DNA from 2 places in the Mesobacillus stamsii genome. Region 2 is predicted to be linked to the other one. Evidence: a T-box and tRNA genes for the amino acid it is inferred to sense, from the RefSeq annotation. Region 2 holds a T-box; the other holds one or more tRNA genes.
The links. A T-box is a leader RNA that pairs with one kind of tRNA and senses whether it is charged. The one in region 2 lies ahead of alaS (alanine--tRNA ligase), so its partner is inferred to be a tRNA-Ala.
Positions count from the first base shown of each region.

Region 1: it encodes a tRNA-Ala, which carries the amino acid that the T-box ahead of alaS (alanine--tRNA ligase) is inferred to sense. The anticodon was not compared.

Region 1 covers NZ_JAUSUN010000004.1:215,844-231,261, reverse strand. The annotation lists partial or broken rRNA gene J2S25_RS05215 (16S ribosomal RNA) at 1-52, opposite strand, end outside; gene J2S25_RS05210 (GNAT family N-acetyltransferase) at 385-927, opposite strand; gene J2S25_RS05205 (DMT family transporter) at 943-1,851, opposite strand; gene J2S25_RS05200 (MgtC/SapB family protein) at 2,017-2,700, shown strand; tRNA gene J2S25_RS05195 (tRNA-Ala) at 2,808-2,880, shown strand; gene J2S25_RS05190 (NUDIX hydrolase) at 2,997-3,503, opposite strand; gene J2S25_RS05185 (hypothetical protein) at 4,989-5,303, shown strand; gene J2S25_RS20035 (transposase) at 5,420-5,566, opposite strand; gene J2S25_RS20030 (transposase) at 5,559-5,720, opposite strand; gene J2S25_RS05180 (CotS family spore coat protein) at 6,493-7,599, shown strand; gene J2S25_RS05175 (glycosyltransferase family 4 protein) at 7,587-8,975, shown strand; gene J2S25_RS05170 (glycosyltransferase family 4 protein) at 9,031-10,209, opposite strand; gene J2S25_RS05165 (NAD-dependent epimerase/dehydratase family protein) at 10,206-11,162, opposite strand; gene J2S25_RS05160 (UDP-glucose dehydrogenase family protein) at 11,162-12,439, opposite strand; gene J2S25_RS05155 (CotH kinase family protein) at 12,565-13,647, opposite strand; gene J2S25_RS05150 (hypothetical protein) at 13,803-14,141, shown strand; gene J2S25_RS05145 (amino acid ABC transporter ATP-binding protein) at 14,236-14,979, opposite strand; gene J2S25_RS05140 (amino acid ABC transporter permease) at 14,996-15,418, opposite strand, start outside.
Region 2 covers NZ_JAUSUN010000017.1:9,916-27,746, forward strand. The annotation lists gene mltG (endolytic transglycosylase MltG) at 1-432, opposite strand, end outside; gene J2S25_RS13255 (DUF1292 domain-containing protein) at 639-926, opposite strand; gene ruvX (Holliday junction resolvase RuvX) at 942-1,358, opposite strand; gene J2S25_RS13265 (IreB family regulatory phosphoprotein) at 1,360-1,629, opposite strand; gene alaS (alanine--tRNA ligase) at 1,710-4,343, opposite strand; T-box leader at 4,745-4,954, opposite strand; gene J2S25_RS13275 (AI-2E family transporter) at 5,025-6,098, opposite strand; gene J2S25_RS13280 (YrzQ family protein) at 6,581-6,715, opposite strand; gene J2S25_RS13285 (YrzR-like zinc ribbon domain) at 6,739-6,930, opposite strand; gene J2S25_RS13290 (PRC-barrel domain-containing protein) at 6,940-7,416, opposite strand; gene recD2 (SF1B family DNA helicase RecD2) at 7,499-9,922, opposite strand; gene mnmA (tRNA 2-thiouridine(34) synthase MnmA) at 10,065-11,180, opposite strand; gene J2S25_RS13305 (cysteine desulfurase family protein) at 11,210-12,364, opposite strand; gene cymR (cysteine metabolism transcriptional regulator CymR) at 12,401-12,823, opposite strand; gene J2S25_RS13315 (replication-associated recombination protein A) at 13,036-14,310, shown strand; gene J2S25_RS13320 (tRNA threonylcarbamoyladenosine dehydratase) at 14,360-15,121, opposite strand; RNA gene ssrS (6S RNA) at 15,382-15,568, opposite strand; gene aspS (aspartate--tRNA ligase) at 15,632-17,407, opposite strand; gene hisS (histidine--tRNA ligase) at 17,421-17,831, opposite strand, start outside.

The sequences.
Region 1 (15,418 bases), on a different contig from region 2:
ATTAGGCACGCCGCCAGCGTTCGTCCTGAGCCAGGATCAAACTCTCCAAAAAAGAGTATGAGTTTAGCTCATAAGTTAAAACGTTGGCTCATGAGCTTCTATAATAGAAGCCATGATAATTGATTGTTTGTTGACGCTTGTTTGTTTAGTTTTCAAAGAACAATTTAGTTAGCTTATCGCCAGAAGCGACTTTATTAATATAACCTATTGATTCATTATTGTCAACATCGTTTTTTATTTTTCTTTCAATAAAACTCGAAGTTGCTTTTTAAAATCAATGTTGTTTTTTTGAAGCGAGATTAAATATATCATGTCCAAACTATGTTTGCAATATAATTTTAAAAGAAATATCACAAACAATCCTTATTATTAGTTTTTGCATTTCTAAATTAATTTTCCCACTACGATTTGTTTGAGTGATTTCAAATCATTCCATACATAAGCCAGCTCTACATATTCCTGTCCACCAATCTTGTCTATTTCTTCCCCTGCCTTATTAGGCTGAAGACTTTCATAGAACAGACGACTGTGATTTTGTTTAAGCACCCAAACCAGCATGGATGTATAATTTTGCTCTAGTAATGCTTCAATTCCTTCACGCAGAAGCCTCAAGCCCAGTTTTCTTCTTTGGTTTGCTTTCAAAATGTAAATTGCATATAGTTCTCCATCTGCAGTAAACTTCCCTGTACGTTCCTTTCCAAAGGATGCAAAGCCCACTATTTCTCCACCTGGGTTTACCGCGACAAAAACCGGTGAAAGATCGGCCGTTTCAGACAAGTTTTTTTCCCACAACGGTTTCCTATCCTCAATTTTCAAAGAAGCTAAGTAATTTTGGCTTATGATGCCCTCATATGTTTCTTTCCAGCTTTCGACATGGACCTTGGCTATTCCTAGAGCATCTTCTTTTGTTGCCCTTCTTATTTGCATATACATCCCCTCCGATTATATTGAATTTATTTCTGCTCGCTTTTTCATCTTCATGTTTCTTTCATCTACTAAAAATAATGTTATTCCAGCAATAACAACTAACCCACCAGCAACTTGTGTCCAAATAACGTTTTCTTCTAACAAATAGTATGCAAGGGCAGTTGCTCCTACAGGTTCAAACAGGATTGCCATTGAGATAATCGAGGCGCTAAGCCATTTGATTGACCAGTTAAATAATGTATGTCCAAGCAAAGTCGGGATTAAGGCAAGAAGGACAAAATATACCCAGTCACTTGTCTCATAATGAAAGAACGAATCTCCAACTGCTAATACATAGAAGAACAGAGTGATTGTGCTAATGGCGTAAACAATGAATGTGTATGTTATAAGGGACATTCTTTTTCTGACCGTTTGCCCAAATAATAGATAAACGGTGACTAGCGCACAAGCAGCAATTGCCAAAAAGTCTCCAAACAAGGCGCTTCCGCTGATTTTAAAATCCCCCCAGCTGATGATGACACTCCCTGAAATTGCAATAATCCCACTAATAATTGCCTTAGCAGATATTTTCTCCTTAAAGAAAATATAAACCCCCGCAAACGCGAATAATGGCTGGAGTGTGACCAGTACAGTCGAGCTCGCTACCGAGGTATAGTTTAAAGATTCGAACCAGAGGATGAAGTGGAAAGCAAGGAACACACCTGATATCCCTGAAAACACCCAATCTTGTTTTGTAATAAGACGCAGCTCAGAAACATATTTTATAAGAAACACTGGCAACATAATTAACACCGAAAAAAATAACCGATAAAAGGCAATTACTCCAGATGGAGCAGAAGATACTTTAACTAAAATCGCTGAAGTTGACACAGCCACTACACCGATTGCAACAGCAAGGTATGGGTTCACTTTAGGTGTTTCCATTTCTCTTCTCCTTCTATTTAAACAATTTGAATACATGTATTTTACTATGGAACTGTTCTTTTAGCTCACTTTTATTAAAATTTTTCGTACAAAAGCGTTTATTTTCCCTTCACTAGGGAAAGTAAACACATCTTATTAGGGGCAGGAGATCACATGCTTTATTCTATGGATATGGAAATTTTAATAAAGTTAGGCATTTCTGCATTTCTGGGTCTAGTTATCGGACTAGAAAGAGAGATAAAGCGAAAACCGGTGGGGCTGAAAACAAGTTTGGTCATTTCAATTGTCAGTTGCCTTTTAACAGTAGTTTCTAGTGAATCTGCCTATATGTTTCCAGGCGATGAAGAGGTAAATATTACAATGGATCCTCTCCGTTTAGCCGCACAAATCGTTTCAGGCATCGGTTTTCTTGGAGCTGGAGTTATTTTAAGAAGAGGAAATGATACGATCTCAGGTCTCACGACAGCTGCGATGATTTGGGGTGCAGCTGGAATAGGAATTACTGTTGGTGCAGGCTTTTATTGGGAGGCAATAGCCGGGGTTGCGTTGCTGATTGTCAGCGTTGAATTGATACCATTTCTGATGACCTTCATTGGTCCAAGACAATTACGTGAGAAGGAAATACGACTTCAATTCAATGTGACTTCTAGAGAAAGCATCGCTGATATTATCACAAAGATTAAGTCAGAAAAAATCTCTTTGAAAAACGTGCGGATCAAAGATTTAGCAGATGAAAACCAACTTGTACAGCTGATCGTGACTGTCGATTTCAGAAGGAAAACAACAGATGTTTATGAAGCTGTTTCGGAAATTGAAGGAATAAACCGAGTTGAAATTGAAGGATTGTAGGAAAAGCCGCTGGAATTGCGGCCTTTTTCAATTTAACAGTAAATTTTATCTTGCAAGTCCTTTGAGTTGGAGATATAATCTTTCTTGTACCTTATCTATTTAGATACGGGGGATTAGCTCAGCTGGGAGAGCGCAACGCTGGCAGCGTTGAGGTCAGGGGTTCGAGCCCCCTATTCTCCATCACCGAAAACCCTTGCGCAGCAAGGGTTTTCTTCTATTTGTATGATTAGAATAAGGCTGCCGCAATGACCGCCTATATCTTCGGTCCTTGCACCCGTTAGTGCAACCAGATATAGTTATTTGTGAGAAAGATTTTTTAACCACTTCTCGTTCCACTGAAAATAAAGTTCACTATTTTTACTTTGTAGAAATAAATCTTTAGGGTAAGGTAAAGCGAGTTCAGGCATATTACTCGGATTAAAATATTGAAGTTCAGCCGTTTCGTTATCTATTGGAATTAATTCACCGCTTTGAATAACGCAATCAAACATAAAGACGTTATACTCCACTTGATGACCATTAGGATATTGGTAACGAAAGTCTTTTCCACCAAATACGCCTAATAACTTTTTTGGTACAACATATAAACCTGTCTCTTCCCATACTTCACGAACTACTGCTTCGGCAGGTGCTTCTCCAAGTTCAATGGCACCAGCAGGAAGACTCCACTTTTCGCCATTTCCTTTGTGTTGTAATAAAATTTCTCCCAAGTCGTTTCGAACAATTCCTGCTACACTTGGCATAAAAATCAGTCCATTACCGACTTTTTCTCGGAGTTTTTTATAATAATCCGACATTCCCATTTTCCATACCACCTTGAGTTATATGTGTTACAAAGTAAACTCTCCCCAATATACAAAATCACCTGTTGTTCTTCAACTAAATTGCCCTGTTTGTTCCATAAAGAATTCAACAGATCAAAACCACCAGTGTGAACTGGTGGTTTGCTCTGCGGCTGAAAGCCTCTCTTACCGGCCTATGCCTAAAAGGCCCGCTGATAGAGTTTCCGCCTGCACCACATTCACTCACTAATTCTAAAGAATTTCACTATTTTTTCTTATTTTTTCTCCTCGTAAATGGTTTTTGCTTCATGGATATTTCACCTTTTTGGTCACATTAATCTCTTATGATTTGTTTGATGCTCTTTTAATTTCCCATAAATGATTTGTCTTCTGTGCTGAGCTGAAGATGGACTTTCCTTAGCACAAAGATATAACGTCTTCCAGAGTTCTTGAGCTTTATCCATATTGGTGTAGTTAGCCATTTTCTTGGACATTCACTGACTCTTACCTCCTTTGGACATATGAACGAAGTAGGGTACTGGCATTCGCCGTCCTTCCCTAGACAATGTTGTGTTGTCATTGTCATTGTCATCATTGGTACTATGTCCCCTTCCGACTCCCTCTCATCCCTTCACCATTTCGTTTCCACTTATAGGTTTCCACTTTACTTTCATTAGAAAGTGATGAGGAGGGTCTCCCCAGTTCCGTTCATTACTTTCCTGACATGTCGTTCCCCTTACCCCGAGAGATTCTTCGGTGCTGCTTCCAAGTTCTGCACACCTTCTGTGGTCTTCGCCTACTATCCCAAGGCTCAACATCTCTTTGGCTGCCCGAGAGCAGATTCTTTTGACGAGACGGCAGGATTCACTTTAGGTTACAACCTGTCAGGTCGCTCGCACTCCGCGGAGGGAGTTACTTTGTCACAGGGCTTCAACCTTAGGATTTCTCCACCAGCTGCATGTCAGCTACTGAGCGTCTTGGCACTTACTCAGATTGGACTTTCACCAACTAGCAATTAACGGCTTGCCTGGGCACGCAAAATGAAAAGAGAATCCGAAAAAACACGGATTCCCTTGGGAGTTGATAAATTTTAACAAGAATGATTAAATTAATGCAGTTGTTTCCTGCTTGCGGATACATATTTTCAAATTTACTTGATTTTTTTACCCATTTCATTTTTTCTCACCTCCTTAAATTACAAAATCAACTATTGGAAGAGTAATAGTTCTTTTTTGAATCAAGTGATTTTTTTAAATTTAGTTTAATGTTATTATTCTGACAGATTTTTATAAACTCTTTTGATAGTTGTTCAATTACTTCAAATCCCGATTTAATGTAAAGGCGAGGGGGGATGAAAATGAGTATCTCTTAGCCAATCTTTATTCTGGGGCATTCGGCGAAGTTCCTGAAGATGATATTCCCCTCGTTAACCAAGTACTTAGAAAAAGTGGCGTTGAAACTGATAACCCCGAAGGAATAATTTCTGATTTAATTGAAGGAGGCTTCTTGGTTGAAGAAAATACAGATGAATTAAGAAGAGCTACTTACTTACACGAAACAGGTATTCATCGTACAGATAAATTATTTCTTACAATAATGCCTACTGAACAATGTAATTTCCGGTGTGTTTATTGTTATGAATCCTTTCTAAGAGGCTCTATGCTACCAGATATTCGCAAAGGTTTAATAAGTTTTGTTGAAAAGAAATCAAAAACAATTAATGATTATTTTGTCGACTGGTTTGGAGGCGAACCTTTATATCTACTTGGAACATATTTACTAATCACATTCAAATACCTCTTTTATAGTCTTTTATTTTAGAGCATTCAAAATATAAATTATACTAAAAAAAAGCAGCTTTATATTTTCTTAATTTTATAAATTCTATCACTTTGCTAAATTATCCTTCTTTTTCCAATGAGAAACTAAAATTTTTTTCATGTTATTTTTAAGATACTATTCTCATATCTACAGTTAGGTGACCTAATAAATAAACTACTTTCCCACAAGTGTTGCCCCCAATAGTTCTTTTTTAATTCCGGGAATTGATCTTGGAGGAGTCGTGATGATCCCCCTTTAGATATTGCAAAATTTTACTTGGCGCGAGACTGGGCGGCATGCTATTAACAAATGAATATGATCTTTCCCCACACTTCCTTGCAAAATCGTAATACCTCTTGCTTCGCACCCTTGTCGAATGAGTTCTCTTGTTCTTATTGCAATTGGTCCATATAACACCTTATACCTGTATTTCTTACCCAGATTACATGATATTTGATGTCATATACTGCATGACTATTCTTTTTATAACCGTCCATACTTTCACCACATCTATCAAGTATGGACATCGAAGGAGAAGGCTAAAAGCGGATACCGTCTAAAGACGGTGGAGTTAGACTCGTATTTGGAAATTTAAAAAAGCCAGTTAAGCTTTATCTTAACTGACCATTTTTGACCACATGCTTTTTAATAGTGCAAAAAACAGTGCACAGACTTATTTTATTTATTGAATTAGATTGACTTAGATTGTGTACAAAAATTCCACAAATCTTATAAATCAAGACTTAATTGATTTTAATTTAACTTATTTAACCCAGTTTTACTATTGGATTTCCTCTGGCATCGTTGAGGTCAGGGGTTCGAGCCCCCTATTCTCCATCATAGAAAAACCCCTTGCTATGCAAGGGGTTTTTCTATTTGTATGATTTTGAATTTGTTCTCGGATACCTGATCTCCATTATCCGAAAAGTCTTTTTCTAATCGTATCGCTACTTCTCCTTGAGGTCCTCATTAACGCGAAAGTAAAGATCTAGGTTAACGCTACTCTCGAATGTTCCAACCACTCCTGAACTAAACCAATTCAATGATGGAATATTCCTATCCCCAATACTGATGGACTTCTTTTAAAATCATTAAATTAATTATTTCCGTCCATGGATATAAGTCCACCCAATTTTTCTCCAATGGAATATACTACATAAATTAAAGAACCAGGAAGGGGAATGACTAGTTGGAACAACTTATTGCACCATGGGATTTAGATGGCAGCTTAGGCGATTTATATGTTCCGCCATATATAGAAGAAATGGCTCAACAAGTCATCAATAAATACGATTTTAAAGTAAATAATATGGAAGTTATTACCACGAAGGCGGATAAGGGCGGGCTAATATGGAAAATCAATACCACCAAGGGGCCTAAAAGTTTAAAAATACTCCACCGAAGGCCTACTAGGAGTTTATTCAGCATAGGAGCTCAAGAGTATTTAGTAAATGTAAAAAAGGCAAGAATTCCGGCAATTGTAAAGACAAAGACAGGTGCAAACACGGTGGAAATGGGAGGGAAAATCTGGTTTGTCGCCGATTGGATTGAACCGCTTACTCCAGTATCTGCCGACCTGGAAGGAGCGAAGTTACTGAGTCATGCGATTGGAGAGTTCAACGAGCTTTCCAAAGGCTATGTTCCTCCTAGAGGGGCAGAAACTTCTTCCCGGTTATATCGTTGGCCTAAAGCTTATAAAAAAATTAGTAAAAAAATCAACTGGTTTAAACATGTTGCCAATTTATATTCCGAGCTGCCAGCCAGCAAAACCATTTTAAATTCGGCGGATATGTTTGAGGAGCAAGCTAGAAAAGCATGGACCATGCTCGAGAAATCGAATTATCAAGCCCTAGTTGCCAAAGGAAATAAAGAATGGGGATTAGTTCACCAGGATTACGGATGGTCAAATGGACAAATGGGCCCAGGTGGGATGTGGATTATCGACTTGGATGGGGTAGCGTATGATTTGTCCATTCGGGATTTACGCAAACTCATTGGCGGCAGCATGGATGATTTAGGAAGATGGGATATTAATTGGGTTGTAGGAATGCTTGATGCATACAATGAAGCAAATCCGATTTCTGACGACTTACTTGAAATTTTATTAATCGATTTGTCGCTGCCTAATTTATATTATAAAAACGTAAAAGAAATATTGATTGATCCTGTCCTGTCTTTAAACAGCGAATTGGATTCTGTTGTTCAAAGGATTATTGAAATGGATCAAACAAAATGGCCGGTAATTGAACAAGTGCGTAAAGAATGGAGAGGGGGAAAACGGAAATGGAAGTCTTAATAGTTAGTACGGAAAAACTTCCAGTTCCGCCGGTAAAAGGAGGAGCAATTCAAACATATATCCATGGAACTTTGCCAGTTTTAAGAAAAAACCATTCGATCACCATAATTGGACGGGATGATGAAACATTACCTGATAAGGAAATAAAGGACGGGATTAAATATATAAGAGTTCCAGGAGGCTTACTAGAAACATACCAAGAAGGCGTAGTGAATTTTCTTAAAAACAATAAGTTTGACTTGATTCATATTTTCAATCGTCCTCGCCTTGTTTTACCAATACGGGAAGTGGCACCTCGTTCACGAATCGTTTTAAGTATGCACAATGATATGTTTAAGCGAGAAAAAATAGATCCTGAGGAAGCTCAGAAAGCAATCGATCAATTAGATAAGATCATAACCATCAGCAATTATATAGGAAAAGAAATAACAGACCTTTATCCTGATGCTAAACCTAAAATAAAAACAATTTATTCTGGTGTGGACTTGGATCGATTTGTTCCTGTTTATTCTGATAAAGGCAAGAAAATAAGGGCTTCCATGCGACGAGAACACAAGTTAGAATCAAAAAAGGTTATTTTATTTGCTGGGAGGCTGTCTGCAAACAAAGGGGCAGATATACTTCTGAGGGCTATGGAGCTCTTGGTTAAAAGGCACCCAAATGTGGCGTTGGTTCTTATGGGAGGCAAAGGTTTTAGTGATAACGGTATGAGTGATTACATTGCTTATATAAAAGCTATCGCGGACCGCCTAACCATTCCAGTCATAACAACTGGCTTTGTTCCGCCTGATCAAATTCAAAACTGGTTCATCGCTTCAGATATATTTGTTTGCCCTTCTCAATGGGAGGAACCGTTGGCACGAGTTCATTATGAGGCTATGGCAGCAGGATTGCCGATTGTTACTACTAACCGGGGAGGAAACTCTGAAGTCATTGAAGTTGGAAAAAACGGACTGATTGTCCAAAACCCAGAAGATCCTCAAGAATTTGCAAACCATTTATCAAAATTACTTTCAAATCCTGCTCTATGTAAAGAGATGGGACAATACGGAAGACGGATTGCAGAAAAAAATCATCACTGGGATCGAGTCATCAATGATATATCACAAGTTTGGAGTGAGATCGAGCATAAAATCAAAAATCACCTCGAAATAGGAAATCAATCGATAGTTAAAGCGGAAGATGATTATTCATCGCTGAGTGAGTTGGTAAGGTATTTATTAGGGGAAGAGTCCACTGAGAACGAGCCATCGATACCACGGATTGCTGATAAAGTTTCACAAGTTAAGAAAAAGTCAGGTCGAAAAAAACTACCATCAAAACCATGGTATAGCAGTGAAAAAACAGCTATAAAGGCAAACAAAATTTCATTTTAACCTAAATGAAAACCACCCGTTGAGACGGGTGGTTTTCTCTGTATGAACACTCTGATTAGAAAAAACGGAATAGCTGCTGCCTAAATCTTTTTTCGTTATTAGGTAACAAGTCGGAATAAACTTGGATCAATCGACTTGCCGTCTGCTTGAATTGAAAATTTGATTCGACTAATTTTCTTGCTTCCTTTGTAATTATTTCCACACTATCGGGATTCATCAAATAAAAATGGATTCCCTTTGCAAATTCGCTAACTTGATCGTACTTGTCAATTAAATAGCCTGTTTTTTTATGGGAAACCACCTCTGCATTTCCTCCCCTATTTGTAGTGATGACAGGTATTCCTGCTGCAAATGCTTCATAGTGAACTCGCGCTAATGGTTCTTGCCATTGCGAGGAGCAGACGAAAATATCACTCATCAAAAAAATGTTTGGGATTTCACTTGCTGCGATAAACTTTGTGAAAATAATTTTGTTTCCTAATGGTTCTGCTAATTTCTTTAAGTAGCGAATATAATGATTGATCCCATCATCGCTAAACCATTTCCCCCCAGCAATTACAAGAACCGCATCAGGATATTTTTTGGCGATAGCTTTAAATGCCGCTATGAGAAGATGGGGGCCTTTATTTTTGGTTAGCCTCCCAACAAATAAAATGACCTTCTTATCCTCGATATTATATTTTTTTCGATATTCCGTTCTGATCTCCTTGCCTTTCGAAGACCAAACAGGAGGATATTCCATTAAATTCACTCCAGAGTAGACTACTTTCACTTTGGATTCCGCTTCAGGAAAACGCTCCAAAACTGTTCGTTTTACATACTCGCTTACGGTAACAATCCTATCTACCAAGCTTATAATTTCTTTCCCTTGTTCCAAGGTTACTTTTTTTTCGGAAAGCATTTCGTTATGAAGTCCTAAAACGAATCGGCTTGTTGGAGTGGCTTTTTTATAAAGAGGGATGGTTAATGGCCGATTAAAAACATGAATAATGGGAAACTTCTTTTCCGCAAGTATTTTAGCAATATTCCTTTCGTAATGCTGGGGAGGTACACGGATGTATTGCACACCGTTACGTGTTTCATTATCAGGGAGGGATGGATCAGAGACTGAAATAATCGTTAATTCATAGTTATCCTTGAGATACGGGGTGACACCATCGATCATCATTTGGATAGCTCCACCCTTTACAGCAGGTGAAGGAAGCTTTTCTGTGCAAATTAAAGCGAGCCTCATTCCCCCACCTCCTTATAGAGTGCTTGTATATCCTTTACTTCATTAAGTAATCCTTCTTTTAAAGATACTTTTGGCTGGTAATGCAGAAGCTTCTCTGCTTTTGTGATATCAGCCCAAGTATGTCGCGGTTCCCCTCGAGTTTTCCCAATAAAGTCCATGGCCACTTTTTTGCCAGTCAGCTCTTCTAATACCTTGATCACTTCTAAAATGGATTTTCGTTCTTTTCCTCCTATATTAATTGTTTCACCGATGACATGGTCCCCATAAATAGCAGCAACCGTTCCTTCCACACAATCCCCAATATACGTAAAATCACGCGTTTGTTTGCCATCACCGTATATAGGGATGGGCTTATTCTTTAACATGTATTCAATGAACCGATGAAAAGCCATATCTGGCCGCTGTCTAGGTCCATAAACAGTAAAATACCGAAGGATCGTGATTGGAATGCCGTCGTTTTCACTGTAGACATTACATAAGTATTCTCCCGTTAGCTTTGTTACTCCATAAGGCGAAAGAGGAGAAAGAAAACTATTTTCCGAAACCATCCCTCTCTTTTCTCCATAGACGGAAGAAGTAGAAGCATAGACTAGCTTCTTTATAGAAACATCCTTACAAGCTTCCAACAGCCGTTGGGTGACGAGAATATTAGATTCTGCATACAATGGAAAATTATTACCCCAACTAGAGCGCACTCCTGGCATTCCGGCCAAATGACAAATCACATCATCTTTCGACATTACTTTTCCCCAGTCAATTTCCAATAAATTTTTATCAAGAAACGTAAAACGAGGATGATGCAGCAAATTTTTAAGATTTCTTCGTTTTACTTGTTTTAGAGCAGGGTCGATAAAACCGTCGATGCCGATCACCATATTCTGCTCATCCTTTAATAGCCTCTCACATAAATGGGATCCAATGAATCCAGCTGCTCCTGTAACGATAATCCTCATTATCTGGCCACCCCAATATAATGAAATTGATAACCGGCTACGTGATTTCGGTCAATAATATTCCGTCCATCCACTAAAATATTTCCCTTCATGAAGTCCTTTACCTTCTTCCAATCTACGCTTTTAAACTGGCTCCACTCGGTAGCGATGATTAAGGCGTCTGACTCTTTGACCGCTTCATACATATCTTCGTATACAGTAATCGCAGGATCGGATAACTGGACAATAGGATCAAATGCGTGAATCTCAGCCCCTTTTTCGAGTAATTTTTTGATTAATAGCAATGATCTTGATTCCCGAGTATCATCCGTTTCAGGCTTAAAAGCTAACCCCCAAACAGAAATCTTCTTCCCGTTGAGGTTCGTCAATTCATTCGTTAATTTTTCAAGGTACAAATTAATTTGAGAATCGTTTACATTTTGAACCGCCATTACTATTTCGGGAATAATGTCCTTTTGTTTCGCGGCATATTCTAAAGCACGGACATCTTTTGGAAAACAAGATCCACCGTATCCTAACCCTGCATGGAGGAAATAGGGACCAATTCTTTTATCTCTTCCTAATGCACTTGCAATATGGGAAATTTCCACATCATAGGCATCACAAATACGGGCCATTTCGTTCATAAACGATATCTTTGTTGCTAAAAAAGCGTTCGAGGCATATTTAATCATTTCAGCTCCCGTTAAAGAAGTAATAATATAAGGCGCATGTATTTTCGTATACAATTTTTTTATTGTTTCAATTGGCTTTTGCCTCTTTACCCCGACGACGATTTTGTCAGGATTCAACATATCAGCCAAAGCATTTCCTTCTCTTAGAAACTCTGGATTCGATACAATATCAAACATATTAGAGTCGATTCCTTTTTCCATTAAGGTTTGATGGATCCATTCATTTGTTCCTGGTATTACAGTACTTTTCGTGATAATTGTTTTATGAGAGTGAATCGACTGTCCGATTGAATCAATGACATCGTTAATCGCAGTCAGATTTTGGCTTCCGTCTTCATTAGCAGGAGTGCCTACAGTGATATAAATGATTGGACATTCTTTAATCCCATAATGAATATCTGATAAAAAATGCAACCTGCCTCTCTTTTTATTTCGATCGATTAGTGCCGATAAACCTGGTTCGTAAATGGGAACTTTCCCCTCGTTTAACTTCTCTATTTTTGTTTTGTCGTTATCAACACAATAAACATCGTGACCCAAGTCCGATAAAACGGTACCTGTAGTTAATCCCACATATCCTGTACCAATGACACAAATTTTCATCCTTATCATCCTCTTGCCCTACATTCATTTCTTACTATCTTATTTACATTAGTACGAAACGTGAAGGTTGAATAAGGATGAAAGCAGAAAAAGTGTGAGAACATGGGGAACCTCCATCTTCATCTTTATATTAGTTCATCAAGATGGTCCCTAAGATAATGATTGCGGTTTAAGATAAACTGCAAAATGAATTCTGGTTCTCTCTCAAATAATTCAATGTCAGTCATTTTGTATGGATCGAATGCTATATGGGGTCGTAACTTGTTATAAAGATTTGTAATCATTGGTTCTATTTTTTTGACTGTGAAATACTCCTCTACTATTTCTTCGAGCAGAAGTCGGTATTGAATACGGAATTCCTTCACATCAAGAATCCTTGCAGTTAGCGTATTAAATCCTTCTATAGGAACTTGATTGTATTTCATTGCTTTCCCATTCCAATTTCTACCGAATGTTGCATCGTAATCCCAAGGGATGTTTTCGTACAATCCAGTTTGACCATGTCGATAAAGTGCATAATTTTGAATGAATCCATCATAGTTCTGTGTACAAACTGCCCCACAAAGCCAAGTCAAATATTTTTTCACATCCAGGTATTCCCAAATTTCTTCGCCAAAATCATTTCTCGGGATGGAGTTAATTTTTATTATCAGCCTTTCTAAATCTAAGTCATCCTCTTCCTTTCCTAATTTTCGAACATACCCTGAGGTTAGTGATTCTTTTGGCTCTCCTTTTGTGGTTAATAATGAAAAATTACTTTGTCGATTTGATGCATAATAAATGGGGCCGTATGGCAGATGTCTCTTTTGCAGAAATACATCATCGACAGATTCAAGCTGTAAGTAGATTCCAGCAGGCTCTCCATTCAACTCGATTAAAACATGGTTGCAGTTAGGGGAAATGCTCCCAATCATCTTGAAAAAATCAAAAGATAACTTATTGCGAATGAAAGATGGATCACAAAATTCTGCGTTAAGATGCATTTCACGAGCTTCAAATTCTTCATTATATATCCCAAAGTTAATTTTATAAGATTTTTTCTGGAACTTCCGTGTGTGATTTCCACGATAAGTAATACCTGCATCATGAGAAAGGTTATTGGCAACTAATTGGCAAGAAATAGGCTCTTCATGCCAAATATTCCTTTCTAAAAATGTCAGGTGCTCACGATCCATAATAATATTCAGTTTAGGTATCTCATCATGCATCTGAAATCATAGCCTCCCTTGCTTTTATCCTATGAAAAAAAGGGCGTACATGATAATGAATTCCATGTAAGTTTAGTACCAATAAATAAAGAACCACATAAAATACACTACCTTAACTATTAAGGACATTTATTGAAAAGGTGGTATTTACTTTTATGGGAAAAGAAGAAATGTCAAGGCTTCTTAGAGGAGCAAGAGATTCAGGTCTTGATCGGTTCCTGATGAGAAACCCAGGATCGACTAGAACTCCTGAAGCTGAAGCTGAAGCTGGTTCTGGCTCAGGTTCTGGTTCTTGTTCTAGCTCCGGATCTGGTTCTGGTTCTGGATCCGGTTCAGGTTCCGGATCTGGTTCTGGCTCCGGTTCCGGATCTGGTTCCGGATCTGGTTCCGGATCTGGATCTGGATCCGGTTCAGGTTCCGGATCTGGTTCTGGCTCTTGTTCTGGTTCTGGTTCCGGATCTGGTTCTGGTTCTGGTTCTGGTTCTGGTTTATAAAGCAATTTTTAGGGGTAGATAATCTTCAATAGAACAAAAACAGGAAACCTTTAACGGGTTTCCTGTTTCACTTAAGTTAATCGCTAGTTTACATTTAATAGACCACTTTAAAAGTACGTTTCAAGAATTCTCTCGTTCTATCTTGCTGTGGATTATTGAAGATTTGTTCGGGACTTCCTTCCTCTGCAATAATCCCTTTGTCCATAAAAACGACACGATCTGATACTTCCTTCGCGAATTCCATCTCATGCGTTACAATCAGCATCGTAAGGCCGGACACCGCAAGTTCCTTCATTACTTTAAGGACTTCGCCAACCATTTCTGGGTCCAGTGCCGAAGTTGGTTCGTCAAACAGCAGGACGTCCGGTTCCATAGATAGCGCCCTGGCAATTGCTACCCGTTGTTTTTGGCCGCCTGATAACTGCTTTGGCTTGGCATTAATATACTGATCCATGCCAACAATCTTCAAGTATTTCATTGCTACCTTTTCGGCTTCTTCCTTTGAACGGCCTAATACTTTGATTTGGCCAACTGTACAATTTTTCAAGACATTGTGATTCGTAAATAAATTAAATTGCTGGAATACCATTCCTAAATGTCTGCGATAGGTTGGAATATCATGCTTATCATCTAGAATATTCTCTCCGTTATAGATAATTTCTCCACCGCTTGGTTTTTCCAATAGATTAATGCAGCGAAGAAGAGTTGATTTTCCAGATCCCGAGGAGCCAATGATCGTCATGACTTCTCCTTTATTGACTGAGAAGCTGATGTCTTTGAGAACTTCATGAGTGCCAAAGGATTTGTTAAGATGCTGTATATCAATTACTGTTTCCACACTCTCTCCTCCTTCATTACTTCGCTGGTTGCATTTCTTCGCCACGAACCATTGTATAGTTATCTGGTCCTTCTAGTCTTCTTTCAAAGTAAAGTAAAATTCGTGTTACAGCGAAGGTCATGACAAAATAGATCACACATGCAACAAAAAATGATTCGAAATATCTGAAGTTGTTACCTGCGACTGATTTTGTTAAGAAATACAATTCTGAAACGGAGATTACATTTAGAACGGAAGTGTCTTTAATATTGATTACAAACTGGTTGCCAGTTGCCGGCAGGATATTGCGAACCACCTGCGGAAGGACAACATTCATCATCGTTTGAAGATGATTCATACCTATTGCCTGCGCAGCTTCAAACTGTCCTTTATCAACAGATACAATTCCACCGCGAACAATTTCTGCCATGTAAGCCCCTGTATTAATGGAAACAACAAT
Region 2 (17,831 bases):
GACCACTTCCTCCATAACTTTCCCTGTTTTCAAACTTGTAATGATTTCAGGCAGCGTCATCGACGGGTTCATTTTATAATCACCAGCCATAAAGCCTGCTTCATTTTTGAACTTTACATAATACTTGAAAACCCGGGCATCCCTTATGATCCCTTTTTCCTCAAGTATTTGCCCAATACCTGTTGTAGACGAACCAATAGGAATCGTGACCTCAATAGTGTTCTTGCTGTTTTCTTCAACAGGCTTCAATGCTTCGGTAATGTAGTAATACCCACCGCCGCCGATTGCTACGATGAGCAAGAAAGCCACGAGAGCAGTAATGAAAACTATTTTCCTCACTATTTTCGCCTCATTCTGCTGTTCTATCAGCTTTTCGGTAATCCACTTTTTTTTATTTTTTTTCGGATCCTGGATATTCTTTTCGTCAGACATATGTTCCCCCTCCAGATAACAAAACTTACTTCCTGGATACTCTCTATTGTCACATCTCGAACTATTATACTATATTTTATATTGCTATTTGCAAATAATTACGAAAAAAGCCGTTTCTTGTAGAATTTCAGGACGAAATTTGCCCGAATTTATCGGCAAATAGAAAAGGACCAGGCAGTTATTCGCCTGGTCCAGATTTTCGAATCCTATTCTTCGTCTTGCTCTGCGAGGAAGGTTTCAAGCATTTCTTCAATCATGTCCCACTCTTCATCCGTTTCGATCGGCATAAGTTCGCCATCATCATTATCTTCTGTTGGCATGAACGCAGAAGCATGAATTTCGATTTCTTCCTCATCGTTATCCTCTGCACCAATTGGATAATAAAGCACATATGATTTTCCGAACTCCTCGGAATCAAAAGTAAAAAGAACTTCACATAATTGTTCGTTGCCGTTTTCGTCTACTACTGTAATATTGTTTTCTCCATGATCCATTGTAGTCACCTCAATTTAATTTTGGCTGTTCAAATAGCCTTGTAAAATCATAACAGCAGCCATCTTATCGATGACCTTCTTTCGTTTTTTGCGGCTTACGTCCGCCTCGATCAAAACTCTCTCGGCTGCCACTGTCGTCAGACGCTCGTCCCATAAAATCGTTTGAACGCCAAATCTATCTTCCAGTTCACGGGCATAAAACTGACTTGCTTTCCCGCGCGGACCAATCGTCCCGTTCATATTCTTCGGAAATCCAACCACTACTTTGCTGACTTCATTGTCTTTTATTATTTTACCAATTTCATTGAAACCAAATACATTTTCTTCTTCGTTTATTTTCAATGTTTCAAGTCCTTGAGCTGTCCAGCCGAATTCATCGCTCATGGCTATGCCGACCGTTTTCGAGCCAACATCGAGTCCCAAAATCCTCAATTTATTTCCCCTCTCGATGATTCCTTAAGTAGGATTTAACCAGTTCCTCGATAATTTCATCTCGCTCCAGCTTGCGGATGATGTTTCGGGCATCCCGATGGCGAGGAATATAGGCCGGGTCGCCTGAGAGCAAATATCCGACAATCTGGTTGATCGGGTTATATCCCTTTTCCTGCAGCGCTTCATATACCTGCAGCAGGACTTCGTTGACATCATGCTCAAAAGGCTCTTCGGGAAAATTAAATCTCATCGTTTTATCAAACGAGCTCATCGAATGCACCTCACTTTCAGGAAATGGCAGGTAAAATTTTTCTTCATGATATCTTCATTCTACACTACTTTCCTTTTATATCAAATTGATTTTACCCATTTTTCGGCATATTGAAGCGCATTGTCGAGTTTTGAAGGGTCTTTACCGCCAGCCTGGGCCATATCCGGCCGGCCGCCTCCCCCACCGCCGCAAATTGCCGCTGCTTCCTTGATCAGTTTTCCAGCCTGATAGCCTTTTTTAATCAAATCATCCGTTACAGCAGCAATCAAGTTCACTTTGCTGCCATCAGTCATTCCAAGCAAAATGATTGCTGAACCAAGCTTTTGCTTTAGGTCATCAGCAATATTTCGCAGGCTGTTCATGTCAGAAGCCTGTACGCGTGCAGCAAGCAATTGGATCCCGTTGATTTCTTTTACCTGAGAGGCAAGGCTTCCTGCTTCAATAGTACCCAATTTGGCTGCAAGAGATTCATTTTCACGCTGCAGCTGCTTGATTTCAGCTAGTAAGGCATCCATACGGTTCGATACTTCCTTCGGTGCAGTCTTCAACTTGCCTGCAGCATCCTTCAGAACGCTGAGTTGATCGTTAAGTACTTTGTATGCAGACTCTCCCGTTACGGCTTCAATCCTTCTTGTCCCAGCTCCGATGCCACTCTCGGAAACAATTTTAAACAAACCGATGACAGAGGTATTCGGAACATGGCAACCGCCACATAACTCAAGACTATAATCGCCGACTTTTACGACACGGACGATTTCACCGTATTTTTCACCGAACAACGCCATTGCACCCATTGCTTTTGCTTCCGCAATCGGCTGAAAGCTTGTGTTCACTTCGATGTTTTTCCAAATTTTCTCATTGACGATTGTTTCTACTTTTTCCAGCTCTTCAGCAGTAACCTGCCCAAAATGAGAGAAATCGAAACGCAATCTATCAGGTTCGACTAGTGAACCTGCTTGATTTACATGATCTCCCAGCACATCCTTCAACGCCTGGTGGAGCAAGTGTGTTGCAGTATGGTTCTTGATGATTCTCGCACGGTTTTCCTGATCAACGATTGCTGTTACTTCAAGCCCCTTCGTTACTGTCCCTTCTTCTACAACAGCATGATGAAGATTTTGTCCGTTTGGAGCTTTCTTTACATCCTTTACGGAAATCCTCATTCCACTTGCTTCTACAGTCCCTTTGTCAGCGATTTGTCCGCCGCTTTCTGCATAGAAAGGTGTAATGTCCAGGATAAAATGAATTTCATCGCCGGCCTGAGCTTGTTCTGAGAGCTGACCATCCCTTATAATTGCCACGATTTTGCTGTTGGTTTGTAATTGATCATATCCGACAAACTCACTGCTCTCTTTCATATCGCCAAGCACGCCGCCTTGGACTTGCATGGAACCGATCTCGTGGCGAGCTGTACGGGCTCTTTTGCGCTGCAGCTCCATTTCTCTTGCGAAGCCTTCATGGTCGATCTTTAGCCCTTCTTCCGCAGCATACTCTTCCGTCAGCTCGACTGGGAAGCCGTATGTGTCATAAAGTCTGAAGACATCCTCCCCCTGAATTTTGCCGCTGCCTTTTTGCTTTTCATTCTTGATCAACTCAGAAAGGATCCCGAGGCCTTCCGTTAATGTTTCATGAAAACGTTCTTCCTCATGTTTGATCACCTTTTGGATAAAGTCGGTTTTTTCGTTTACCTCTGGATAAAAATCTTCCATGATTTCACCCACTACCGGCACCAGCTCAAACATAAATGGTCGATTGATAGTTAGCTTTTTAGCGTAACGAACAGCGCGGCGCAATAAACGACGCAGTACATAGCCGCGGCCTTCATTGGAAGGAAGGGCACCGTCACCGACAGCGAATGCTACTGTACGGATGTGGTCTGCAATAACTTTGAAAGCCTCATCTTTCTCCCTAGATTGTCCGAATTTTTCACCGGAAATTTCTTCGGTCGCTTTAATAATTGGCAAGAACAAATCTGTTTCAAAGTTTGTCGGAACATCCTGGACCACAGATGCCATGCGTTCAAGGCCCATACCGGTATCAATGTTTTTCTTTGGAAGCGGTGTATACGTGCCATCCGGATTATGGTTGAATTCTGAGAACACAAGATTCCAGACTTCAAGGTAGCGATCATTTTCACCGCCTGGGTACAGCTCAGGGTCTAGAGGGTCGTCTCCGTATTCAGGCCCTCTGTCATAGAAAATCTCTGTGTTTGGACCGCTCGGACCTTCGCCAATATCCCAGAAGTTCCCCTCCAAACGGATGATCCGTTCTTCGGGCATACCGACTTTCTCCTTCCAGATGAGATAGGCTTCATCATCTTCCGGATGAACGGTCACCGATAATTTCTCAGGGTCAAAACCGATCCATTTTTCACTTGTAAGAAATTCCCATGCAAATTCAATTGCTTCATCTTTGAAATAGTCACCGATCGAAAAATTGCCGAGCATTTCAAAGAAGGTATGGTGGCGCGCTGTTTTGCCGACATTTTCAATATCATTTGTCCGAATCGATTTCTGTGCATTCGTGATTCTTGGGTTTTCTGGCACAACTCGTCCATCAAAATACTTTTTCAAAGTCGCTACCCCGCTGTTGATCCACAGAAGAGACGGATCTTCGTGCGGAACAAGCGATGCACTCGGCTCGATGGCATGGTCATGCTCCTTAAAATATTCGAGAAACATTCTTCTAATTTCTGCACCAGTTAATTTTTTCATCAAACTAACCTCCTAAATCATTGTTTGGACAACAAAAAAGCGCAAGTGCCTGGTCAGCCCCGACAAGCGCTGTCCGCCTAGGACGCCACGTCCTGTGGCTGACGGGTCTAGCACATCCTGTGCCTCAGAGGTCCGCCCAATGAAGTCGTTCTTTGACTTCATTGGGCGGACCGAAACCGAAAAGTATAGCCGACTGCCCAGAAACGCAGAAACTGGAGACTCAACGGTAGAAGCGCTCTTTGCTTCTGCCAGTGGAGTTGAAGTTTCGGAGTTTCTAGGAGGCGACACTAGACAAGCGACTCGAGGGGCTAGGCGCTGGAGCTGGATTAAGAAAACCACAAGTAGTTAGCCACAACTAAATAATTTTATAATTTCCTAAACAAAAAAAGCCCTCATCCCTGGACAGGGACGAGAGCTTACTCGCGGTACCACCCTGATTATGAACGCAAAAAATCACGCCCATCTCTCAATGACGCCTTAACGCAGCTCACGGCAGGTTTTTCCTGCACTCCGGAATAGCATTCTGTTATCCTTCACCGGGAATTCTTTCAGCCTAGGAATCCCTCTCTGGTCGATGGACTATAACATACTCGTTCCTTCTCCATTTTTTGAATATTTATCTATAGCCGAATTATATATAGCAGTACTGCGTTTGTCAAACGTCCCTGGCAAAAAATTATCTCAGAGGAACTTTCTTCTTTCATGAATGATATGATCTCTGGCATGAATCAGTGCCGCCCTTATTATCACGAGGACAGGAACTGCCAAAATAAGTCCTAGAATGCCTCCCACTTCTTCCCCGGCCAGCAAAGCGAACATAATCATTAATGGATGCATGTGCAGGCTTTTTCCTACTATCAACGGGGACAAGATGTTGCCTTCCAGAAATTGCAGCGAAAAGACGATCACAAGTGACAAGAGCACCATTTTCACGGACATTGTCGCGGCAATGATGACAGCCGGAATCGCTCCGATCAGCGGACCAAAATACGGTATGACATTGGTGATTCCGACAATGGCCCCAAGTAGGAGGGAGTACTTAATGCCTGCAAACCAGAAAAAAAAGGAAGAGAGCACGCCAATAATCAGGCAGACGAGAAGCTGACCTCTTATATAACTGCCGAGTGACTTGTCTACTTCATGGAGAAATCTTGCACCTTGCTGCCTCCATTGCCTTGGAGTCATGTACCACGCCGCTTTTTTCATCGCCTTGAAGTCCTTAAGCATGTAAAAGGCAATGAACGGAATTACCGCAATCGTCAAAATAGAATTGACAATTTCCATCAAAAAGGACATCGTTGCGGCAAGCACATCGTCCAGCCACTGCTCCATGCTGTTGATTCCATCTTCTATTCTTTCATGAATTCCTGCAGGCCATGTCGAGGTCTCGTTTACGACATTGTTGACCATTTGTTTATATTGTTCGGCAAAAGCAGGAGCGTTCTCTGTTAAGTCGCGCAGCTGATAGATTAAAGCGGGAATCCCTTTATAAAAGGCAAATCCAGCACCGCCAAAAAAGAAAATATATATAATCAAAATTGATAGTCCCCGATGCAGCCCCCTTTGGTTAAGAGATTCCACGATCGGGTGAAGCAGATATGTAATGAAAGCAGCTAGCAAAAATGGAATCAGCAGCGATCCAACAATATGCAGCACCGGAATCCACAATGCTTGCAGCTTCATGAAAACGAACAGAACAATAAACAAAAGGAGAAGAAATCCAAGCCGGTAGTACCATTTCATTTGGATATTCACTTTTAGTCGCCCTCCCTCTCGTTTATTCTTGAGAGAAAGGAGAGGGATTATACCTAAGAAAAAGATTGTCGCAACTTCCTAGTGGCAAGCACCTCTCTACTCGCCGTTTCCTTCTCCTCCTTGAGACGGAATTTAATCAGAACAGAGATGATCGTATGCTAGGTGTATTTATGTGAAAAGGTCAATTTGGGCACCAATATGGATCATTGGTTACCTCTTTTCCTAGTTTCTGGATTTTTCGGGCACTAATACAGCTCATTGGTTACCTCTTTTCCCGATTTCTGGATTTTTTGGGCACCAATACGGCTTATTTGGTTCGAAAGAGATTTCACATGAAGAAAATGCTTGAAATTTATCAGACTGTCAGCAAATTGGATGGGATTTCTTACCTTAAAGCCGTCGGGCAACCTCTTTGTTCAAACTTGTATCTTGTTAACCGTCGAAAAAATCCCCTGTAATCCTATACAGGGGATTTATACTTGTTAAAGAAATGCTTTTGACATTTTTCTGCCTAGCTTCTTCATTTTCCTGCCAGACATTATATTGTTATTAGAAGCATAACGATAAACTGCCATACCCGCACCCAATGCGATAACGGAGGGTAACATTTTGTTCATGCGCTTCACCTCTTCGGATTTTTTTATATGCCGTATTGACGTTGATCTTCGTCGAATAAGTCGTCAAGGGAGCTTAATGTTCCATCTTCTTCGACTTGATGGGTATGGATCAGGCCATTATTCAAGGACAGCTCTATGAAACAATTCCAGCAGTAATATTGGTTGATGCCAATTTTGCCAATATCCTTGCTTTGGCAATTCGGGCAACTTAACATAAGGACACCTCATCTCTGTTTCACTGTCACGATGATGGCATCCTTTCCGATTGCAGGCGGACCCGTTGTCTTGACGACACGCTTTCCATTCATGATATCTGAAAAAAAGCCATCTGTTAGTTCGTACCCTACAATCGTGCCCAGTTCTTCCATAAAATATACGTCGTTCAATAAACCCAGCTGTTCTCCATCCCTAGAGAGCAGGATTTTGCCAGCCAGTCCTTCCTTTTGTTCAAACGTATATTCAGGCTCTGCCTCTAGACGCTGCAACACTGACTGATCCTTCACCATTAGACCATCCGAGCCAAACGATGCAACCTCTCCGATCTTGACCTGAAACGTTTTCTTGATGAATCCACCTCGTTGAACTAGTAAGCCTACTACGGTTCCATTGCTTGAAATGCTTACATCACATACTTCGCCCAGTTTTTGCCCACTTGCCAATTCAAATACAGGCAATCCCTTTAATCGTGAAAATGTCCGCAAAAGTGTGTCCCGCCTTTCCGAACACTCTTAGGTTTTGCGATTGATCGGTTAATCATGCGGTGTAAGGTTTTCCAAAACAATATTATGCTTCATTTTCTTCCATAAAATCGTAAGGAGTCAAATTACCCATTCCGATCATCGGGTCTGCATTCTTAACGATTCCCATATAGTTCTTACGATTTACGTCTGGTAAAATTTTACTATCTATGCGATTACCGCTCCATTCCGGGAGCATCTCGACGAGCTTTTCAACAAGTGTCGTATTCCGCTCCTTATCCTGTCCGCGTTCGATGCCCATTTTTAGGGCGTCCTCTTCGCCAATAAGAATCAGAAATTGCTTGCTTCTTGTGATGGCCGTATAAATCAAATTCCTGCGCAGCATCCGGTAATAACTTTTTACGACCGGAAGGACAACAATCGGAAATTCACTTCCCTGAGATTTATGGACGGAACAGCAATAAGCATGGGTAATCTGCGAGAGCTCCGGCCTGTTGTAGGTGACCTCAATACCGTCAAATGACACGATTAGCTGATCCTGTTTTTCGACATTTTCCTTCGCGTAAAAAATCGCGATAACCTCGCCCATATCCCCGTTGAATACATTCGCTTCCGGCTGGTTGACCAGCTGGAGAACCTTGTCGCCAATTCGATATTTTATATCACCAAAGGCAAGCTCTTTTCTTGTTCCGTCTGCATTCGGATTGAATAGCGTCTGCAATAGTTCGTTTAAGCGGTCAATTCCCGCAGGTCCCCTGTACATTGGGGCAAGCACCTGGATATTCTTTGGCGAATAACCTTTTTTCTTAGCACTAGCAACAACCTTTTCGACTACTTGAGGAATTTGGTTTGTTGTACACTGGATAAAAGATCGGTCGGATTTTTGGACAGAAATGTCAGCAGGAAGCAATCCTTTTTTGATTTGGTGGGCAAGTTCAATAATAGAGGAACCTTCTGCTTGCCTGTAAATATCCGTAAGTCTCACGGTCGGGATTCTGCCGGAATCAAGCAAATCCTTTAAGACTTGGCCAGGGCCGACTGAAGGAAGCTGGTCTTCGTCCCCGACCATTATCACCTGAATATTATCAGGCAGTGATTTGAACAATTGATAAGCAAGCCAAATATCGACCATTGATGTCTCATCTATAATCAAGATTTTCCCTTCTAGCGGCTGATCCTCATTATATTCAAAGCCTTCCGCACCATTCCAGCGAAGCAGTCTGTGAATGGTCACTGCAGGCAAACCAGTGGACTCGGTCATTCGTTTTGCCGCCCTGCCGGTAGGTGCTGCCAGTAAAAACGGGTATGGCTCTTCCTTTTTGTAATCTCTTGGATCTAAGGAACAGCCGTGCAATTCCCCATATAGTTCAACGATTCCTTTTATCACAGTCGTTTTTCCTGTGCCAGGTCCGCCCGTGAGGATCATCATAGGAGACATCAGCGCCGTTTGGATGGCATCTTTTTGGCTCGGAGCATATTGGACGTTTAGACGCTCTTCAAGATTCCCGAGTGCAAGCAGAAATTCCGATTCAGGAAATTGATTTTCATACTCCGTCTGGTCAAGAATTTTCTTCACCTTAGCGACAAGTCCCTTTTCTGAATAATAAAGCGATGGCAAATAGATTTTCTGTTCTTCGGAAATCAGCTTTCCTTCTTCACCTAGCTTGATGATTTCCTGAGAGATTTCCGTAAATTCAATTTCAAAATTTTGATTGTCTTCCAGCAACTTTTTGACATCGACCAGCAGCGATTCCGCTTCCATGTAGACGTGTCCACCTTGGATGCTGGAATTTTCTAATGTATAAAGACAAGCCGCCTTGATCCGGTCAGGATGGTTCCCTGTCAATCCAAGCTGGCTTCCAAGCTCGTCCGCTCTGCCAAAACCAATGCCTTCAATATCTTCGACAAGCTTATAAGGATTGTTTTGGATCACTTCAATCGCCTGTTCTTTATATACCTGATATATTTTCATCGACAGCTGTGGGCCAAAACCATATTCGTTCAAAGCGACCATCACCTGTTCAAGGCCCTGATGTTCCATCAAAGAATCATACAAGTCTTTTGCCTTCTCGGGTGCCAGCTTCGGAATTTGATCCAAAACGGAGGGATTATCAATTATTTTTGCAATCGCTTTTTCACCAAGCGTTTCGACAATTTTTTCAGCTGTTTTCTTTCCTATTCCTTTAAAAAGATCACTGGATAGATAGCTGATGATTCCCTGTTTGGATTGGGGAAGGTCTTTCCTGAAATGCGTTGCATGAAATTGGGCGCCAAACTTCGGATGTTCTTTTACTTCACCAAAGAAAGTATACGTCTCCTGCTCATGAACCTTGGGGAAGTACCCGGTAATGACTGCCTCTTTATCATCATATTGTTCATTCGTTTCTTCGACCCTGATTCTTAGCACGGTGTACAGGTTTTGTTCATTGTGAAAGATGGTCACTAAATGCTTCCCTTTCATGAATTTCCCCTGCTCTGCAAACAAATCTAAAGAGTCTTGCTTATCCAAAGTTTCTTCCCCCTTTCCGCTGATTCATTCGCGTTTACTGTGCTTTGAACACGCCATTCTCCATGCTAAGTATATCATAATCAGCTATGCAGTTGCCCAAAATAATCCCCAGCGAAGCAGGCTCGCCGGGGATTAATCAGGATTAACCGACATAAGTCAGCTTGCTTCCGTTTTTGAAAATCTCATCAATTGTTCCACCGCCAAGACATTCTTCTCCATCATAGAAAACAACAGCTTGTCCGGGAGTGACAGCGCGGATTGGTTGGGTAAAAATCACTTTTGCAGTCCCATCGTCCAGAAGTTCTACAGTTACAGCATTATCAGGTTGGCGATAGCGGAATTTTGCCGTGCACTCAAATGTTTTCGGCTTCGGTTTTTCGGATACGAAGCTGATATTCACAGCCGTAATGCTGTCTGAATAGAGCAGATCATGATGAAATCCTTGTTCCACCAGCAATACATTGCGCTCAAGGTCCTTGCCTACAACGAACCATGGTTCGCCTGCACCCCCAATTCCAAGCCCTTGTCTCTGGCCGATTGTATAATACATCAATCCATCATGCATGCCTTTTACCTCGCCACTCATCGTCTCCATATTTCCCGGCTGGGCTGGAAGGTAATTCCCAAGGAATTCCTTGAAATTCCTTTCGCCAATAAAACAAATGCCAGTACTGTCTTTTTTCGCTGCAGTGGCTAGATTTGCTTCCTTTGCCAGCTCTCTCACACGAGACTTTTCCATATCGCCGATCGGGAATAGTACTTTTTCCAACTGATGCTGATTCAGCTGGTTTAAGAAATACGTCTGGTCTTTATTTTCGTCGAGTCCGCGGAGCATTTTTCGCTCGCCGTCCCGGTCTTCCACCCGTGCATAGTGGCCAGTCGCAAGGAAATCTGCTCCAAGATTGATCGCATGTTCAAGGAATGCTTTGAATTTGATTTCTTTATTGCACATGACATCTGGGTTTGGCGTTCTTCCCGCTTTATATTCTTGAAGGAAATAAGTGAAAACCTTATCCCAGTATTGTTTTTCAAAATTGACTGCATAATACGGAATGCCAATCTGGTTGCAGACGCGGATTACATCTTCGTAATCTTCCGTAGCAGTGCAGACCCCAAATTCATCGGTGTCATCCCAGTTTTTCATGAAGATGCCGATCACATCATAGCCCTGTTCCTTCAGAATCAGTGCAGCGACGGATGAGTCAACCCCTCCTGACATCCCAACCACCACTCTCGTATCCTTCGGTGATTTTTCCATTGGCTTCCCCTCCCTCTACTAGTCTACCCTTAAGCTCCATTGTTTTTCGTCAGCCTCTGGACAATTTTTGCTGTATCCTCAGCTGCTTTGTCGATCTGTTCTTGTGTATTGTGTAATCCGAAACTGAAGCGGATGGAGTTTGTCAGCCTTTCAGATTCTTTCCCGAACATCGCCACAAGCACATGCGATGGATCGATGGAACCTGCTGTGCATGCTGAACCGCTTGATGCCGCGATTCCAGCAAGGTCCAGATTGACAAGCATTGCTTCGACATTTGTACCAGGAAAGCTTAAGTTTAAAATATGCGGCATTGTATAATCAAGCAATCCGTTCAGCTGGAAGTGGATTTCACTATCTTCAAGTCTTTTGATAAAACGGTTCTTTAAATCCCTATAGAAGATGCGTTTCGTATCAAGGTCTATTTGTGATAGTTGGACTGCTTTTCGGAATCCAGCTATGGCTGCGACATTTTCTGTGCCAGCCCGGCGCTTCCTTTCCTGTTCTCCGCCGAACAGTTGGCGAGCCAGCTTTATTCCATCACGGATATAAACGAAACCAATCCCTTTTGGTCCATTCATTTTATGGGCCGAAACGGAAAGCATATCTACTTTCATCTCTTCCACATCTAAGTTTTCAATCCCGTAAGCCTGCACAGCATCTGTATGAAAAACAGCCTGGTGTTCAGCAAGGCGTTGTCCTATTTCTGTGATCGGCTGGATTGTGCCCACCTCATTATTTCCGTACATGATAGTAACAAGAATCGTATCCTCACGTAATGCATCGTCAAATGTCTTCATGTTAACATAGCCATTTTCATCGACAGGGAGGTAGGTAACTTCAAAACCGCGCTTTTCCAACTCCATACAGCTATGCAGCACAGCGTGGTGTTCCACCTGTGTAGTTATGATATGCTGTCCTTTTGCACGGTTTTGTTCGGCATATCCAATAACAGCAAGGTTATCGCTTTCTGTTCCGCCGCTTGTGAACAGAATATTATTCGCTTTTGTCCCAATGCTCTTTGCCAGTTCATCACGAGTAGCATCAAGGATTTTTCTGGCCTCGCGCCCGAAATGATGGATGCTTGAAGGATTTCCAAACTCCGTTGTCATTACTTTTACCATTTCAGCCAGGACTTCTGGATGCATCGGTGTAGTGGCCGCATGGTCCAAATAGATTCTATTCAAACTTTTTCCCTCTCTTATTAGAAGATAGATTTTTCGTTATATATAAAACATATAAGCATCGGATTCGCCAACTTGTTCGGTGTGGTTAGCCAGATCTTCAATCGTGGTATTGTCCAGCACATCTTTTACGGCATCTCTGATTCTTGTCCACAATTCACGCTTGGCGGGTTCTTCATCCTCAATGCCTTCGACAATGCTGATTGGGCCTTCGAGAACTCGAATGATATCGCCTGCTGAGATATGCGAAGGTTCAGAGCCAAGAATATATCCACCATATGCTCCTCTAACGCTTTTCACCAATCCGGCATTTCTAAGCGGAGCAACCAGCTGTTCTAAATAGTGCTCTGATAAATCATTCGCTTGGGCAATCGCCTTTAGCGAAGTTGGACCTTCGCCGTAATTTTTGGCGAGCTCGATCATGATGGTCAGTCCATAGCGCCCTTTCGTGGAAATTTTCATTTTGCACACCTCTGTTCCATTATTGGGGTGATCTTTATTTGTTAGATTAAAACATGCACGAGAGCATGCTTACAAGGTATATAGTAACAAAAATCCTCAGTCAATAGGTAGGCTTTTGACATTATAGCATAACTGGCAGGAACAATGCGCAAGTCCCTTGTTCATGGTATTGTATAGGTAAACGAATTTGCCCAGTTAGGGAGGGATGAGCAATGAACCTTAAACCGCTTGCTTTCAGGATGAGGCCGCGGACGATTGAGGAAGTGATCGGCCAGGCTCATTTGGTAGCTGAAGGAAAAATCATTAACAGAATGGTAATGGCGAGACAATTGTCATCGATGATTCTATACGGACCGCCTGGCATCGGCAAAACCTCGATAGCCAACGCGATCGCCGGAAGCACAAATTTTGCCTTCAGGTCCCTGAATGCGGTAACGAACAATAAAAAGGATATGGAAATAGTGGCTGCAGAGGCGAAGATGTCAGGCAAAGTCATCCTGCTGCTTGATGAGGTACACCGGCTTGATAAAGCAAAACAGGACTTCCTGCTTCCCTATCTGGAAAATGGGATGATCGTGCTGATCGGTGCCACAACGAGCAATCCATATCACGCGATCAATCCAGCGATCCGGTCAAGATGCCAGATTTTCGAATTAAAGCCGCTTGAGCCAGATGATATAAAAACGGCTTTGCACAGGGCAATTGCCGATGAAGAAAGAGGTCTCGGCAGCCAGAAAATAGAGCTGACGAAAGAAGCCCTCTCCCATTTTGCCACAGCCTCCGGCGGCGATGTGAGAAGTTCCTTGAACGCCCTCGAACTTGCTGTCCTTTCCACTAATCCCGATGGAGATGGAATCATCCATATCGATGAGACTACTGCAGAAGAATGCATGCAGAAAAAAAGTCTGGCACACGATAAAGATGGAGATGCTCATTACGATGTTCTTTCAGGTTTCCAAAAATCCATCCGGGGCAGCGATGTAAATGCGGCTCTCCATTATCTCGGAAGATTGATTGAAGCAGGTGATCTTGTCAGCATCAATCGCCGACTTCTGGTTATTGCCTATGAAGACATCGGATTGGCCAGTCCTCAGGCAGGGCAAAGGACTTTAGCAGCGATTGAAGCAGCCGAAAGGATCGGTTTCCCAGAGGCCAGGATTCCACTTGCCAATGCAGTGATTGAGTTATGCCTGTCCCCTAAATCAAATTCTGCTTATACTGCTATTGACTCAGCACTGGCTGATATCCGCTCGGGCATCAGCGGAGAAGTGCCTGATCACTTGAAGGATGCCCATTACAAAGGTGCCAAAGACCTTGGGCGCGGCCTAGACTATCTTTACCCACACGACTACGAAGGCGGCTGGGTAAAACAGCAGTATCTTCCAGATAGGATCAAGCACAAAGTGTATTATCAACCTAAAAAGACCGGAAAGTTTGAACAGGCTATTGCCTCCATCTATGAGAAAATTACTGGATACAGAAAATAAGCGGTTAGGAAACCTTGCCGCTTCTTCGTGCGGTTTTTACGCTTGCTCTTTAGCTGTTTACTCGTTCAATCTCGATATCTCGTAACAATTCCCTGACGACATAGCTAGCCATGATAAGTCCTGCAACAGAGGGAACGAACGCATTGGAGGAAGGAGGCATCTGTGCTTTACGGATTTCAGCATTGTTATTGCCTACTTCTTTCTGCACATCCTCTCTGACAACAATTGGGCTTTCGTCGGAAAAGACTACGGGGATTCCTTTTTTAACGCCTTCCTTTCGCAGGCGGGTGCGGATGACTTTCGCAAGCGGATCGGTATGCGTCTTGAAAATATCGGCAATCTGGAATCGTGTAGGGTCCATTTTATTTGCTGCACCCATGCTGGAAATCATCGGAATGCCACGGTTGATCGCTTCCTTGATCAGATGAATCTTATAGGAGATGGTATCCGAGGCATCGACGATGAAGTCAAGGTTGTAGCCAAAAATCTCTTCGTAGGTCTTCTCCGTATAAAACATTTTCAGCGCTACCACTTCGCAATCAGGATTAATATCCATGATCCTGTCACGCATAACTTCGACCTTTTGCTTGCCGACCGTGGAAAGCAGCGCAATCAGCTGGCGGTTGATATTTGTGATGTCGACATCGTCCTTGTCGATTAAAATTAGCTTGCCGATTCCAGACCGGGCAAGCGCTTCTGCAGCGAACGAACCTACACCGCCGATCCCTAAAACGGCAACCGTACTATTTTTCATTATCTCAAGGCCCTCTTTGCCGATGGCCAGTTCATTTCTAGAAAATTGATGAAGCATCTACATTCACTCCAATTATAAAATCACTGTCACTGCTATTCCTGCTTTCGAATATAACATATCCATTGATCAATTTATAGCGAATTGGAAATCACAACTCCCCTAATTTTATCTATTTCGGGTTTTTTTACTAAAACAACTGCCTGCATAAGGGCAAGATACCCTTTTATTGGACAGACTCTTAGCCCTTGGAATTGATTGTCTAGCTGCGGCCTACATACAAAAAAACCATGCATACGCATGGTTTTTTTGTATGTAGGAAGAGTCCCAATCGTGCCGTCGCGTGTATGCCTTCGTCTTGAACCCGCTCTTAGCAGGTGGGTGCCCTGTTCCAGGTTTCTGTAAGTCCTCGTGTGAGAGGCATTTACGCGGCCCGAAAACTCGTGCTCCCGAAGGATAGATGTTAGGTCAAAACTTCAGGTTAAACAACGAACACATCAGGACTCTTCAGCTGTTGATATTATATTACCACACACTTGAGGCAATTTCAAGAATCTAGGGTGTTAGGATTCACTGGTTTTTTTTAACATTAAGCGATAGATGTAATTCCTCCATTTGGGCGCCGCTTACTGCATCAGGAGCGTTCATTAAAAGGTCACTTGCGCTTGCTGTTTTTGGGAAAGCGATCGTATCGCGCAAATTGGTTCTGCCTGCAAGCAGCATAACCATCCTGTCTAATCCGAGCGCAATGCCTCCATGAGGCGGCGTGCCATATTCAAAGGCTTCTAGCAGAAATCCAAATTGTTCATATGCTTGTTCTTTTGTGAAACCAAGCACGGAAAACATTTTTTCCTGGATATCTCTTTCAAAAATCCTCAGCGAGCCACCGCCAAGCTCATATCCGTTCAGAACAAGGTCATATGCCTGTGCTTTTACATTGGCTGGGTCACTCTCAAGCTTTGGCAAATCTTCGCGAACCGGCATGGTAAAAGGATGATGTGCAGCGAAATACCGGTCTGCATCTTCATCGAATTCCAATAGTGGCCAGTCTGTTACCCAGAGAAAATCGAATTTGCTCTGATCAATCAAGCCAAGCTCTTTTCCTAGGTTCAGACGCAAGGCACCTAGTGCATCTGCCACGATTTTTTTCTTATCTGCTACGAATAACAAAAGGTCACCGGAAGAGACGTTCAGCCGGGCTTGAATTGCAGCCTGCTTTTCTTCGTCAAAGAATTTTAAGATCGGCCCCTTCAAGCCATCTTCTTCTGCTTTCAGCCAAGCCAAGCCTCTTGCTCCATATACAGCGACTAATTCAGTCAAGCCATCTATATCCTTGCGCGAGTAATTTGCTGCTGCGCCTTTGACATTGATCGCCTTAACTTGGCCTCCTGCTGCTACTGCCGCTGCGAATACCTTAAACTCACTATCCTTCACTAAATCGGAAAGATCGACAAGCTCCATGCTGAAGCGTGTATCCGGTTTGTCCGAACCGAAACGGTCCATTGCTTCCTGGTAGCTCATCCGCGGGAATGGCAATTCCACTTCTATTCCCTTTACATCCTTCATGACTTTTTGCATCATTTTTTCAGTTAGACCGATGATCTCTTCCTGGCTCATGAAGCTGGTTTCGATGTCAATTTGCGTGAATTCCGGCTGGCGGTCAGCACGCAGATCTTCATCGCGGAAGCATCGGGCGATTTGGTAATAACGTTCAAAGCCGCCAACCATCAACAGCTGCTTGAAAATCTGGGGAGATTGTGGCAGAGCGTAGAACTCACCCGGATGCACACGGCTTGGAACGAGATAATCCCTAGCACCTTCAGGTGTGCTCTTTGTTAAAATTGGTGTTTCAACATCCAGGAACCCTTCGCCGTCCAGATAACCACGAATCGCTTTGGTCACCTGATGCCTCATCTTAAAGGTCTCGAACATGACCGGCCGGCGTAGATCAAGATAGCGGTATTTCAAACGTACATCTTCTGATACATTCGTCTTGTCTTCAATCATGAACGGTGTTGTTTTCGCTTCATTGATAATAGTCAGTTCCTCAACCTGCACTTCGATCGTTCCTGTTTTCAGGTTTTCGTTTACGCTGCGTTGATCGCGAGCAAGGACGGTCCCTTTCACATCAAGTACGTATTCTGTTCGGACCTTCTCGGCAATGGAAAGCGCCTCAGGTGACACTTTAGGATTAAACACAATCTGGACAAGACCGGTTCTGTCCCGAAGGTCGATAAAAATCAACCCTCCCAAGTCACGGCGCTTTTGCACCCACCCTTTTAGTGTAACCGTTTCGCCGATTGCCTTTTCTGTTACTTCCTCGCAAAAATATGTTCTTCCAAACATCTAAACTCCCCCACTATCTGCAGATTTCCTTGAATTTTTCAATAAAGCTCTCAAGCGGTACTTCGATCTGAACTCCGTCCGCCATCGACTTCAGATTGATTTTCTTTTCTTTCAGTTCATTTTCCCCTAAAACGGCCACGTACTTGGCGTTGACCCTGTCCGCAGCCTTGAACTGAGCTTTGATTTTCCGGTCAAGATAATCGCGTTCTGCCGAGAAACCAGCCATTCTTAGCTGGTGAAGCAGACCTACCGTATAATCTTTTGCCTCATCGCCAAGTGAAACGAGGTAACAATCGATTTCTTCCTTGACCGGAAGTTCAGCTCCTTCTGCTTCAAGTGCCGCAATCAGCCTCTCTACACTTAATGCAAAACCGATCCCCGGTGTTTCCGGACCACCGATTTCCTCGACCAAGCCATTGTATCT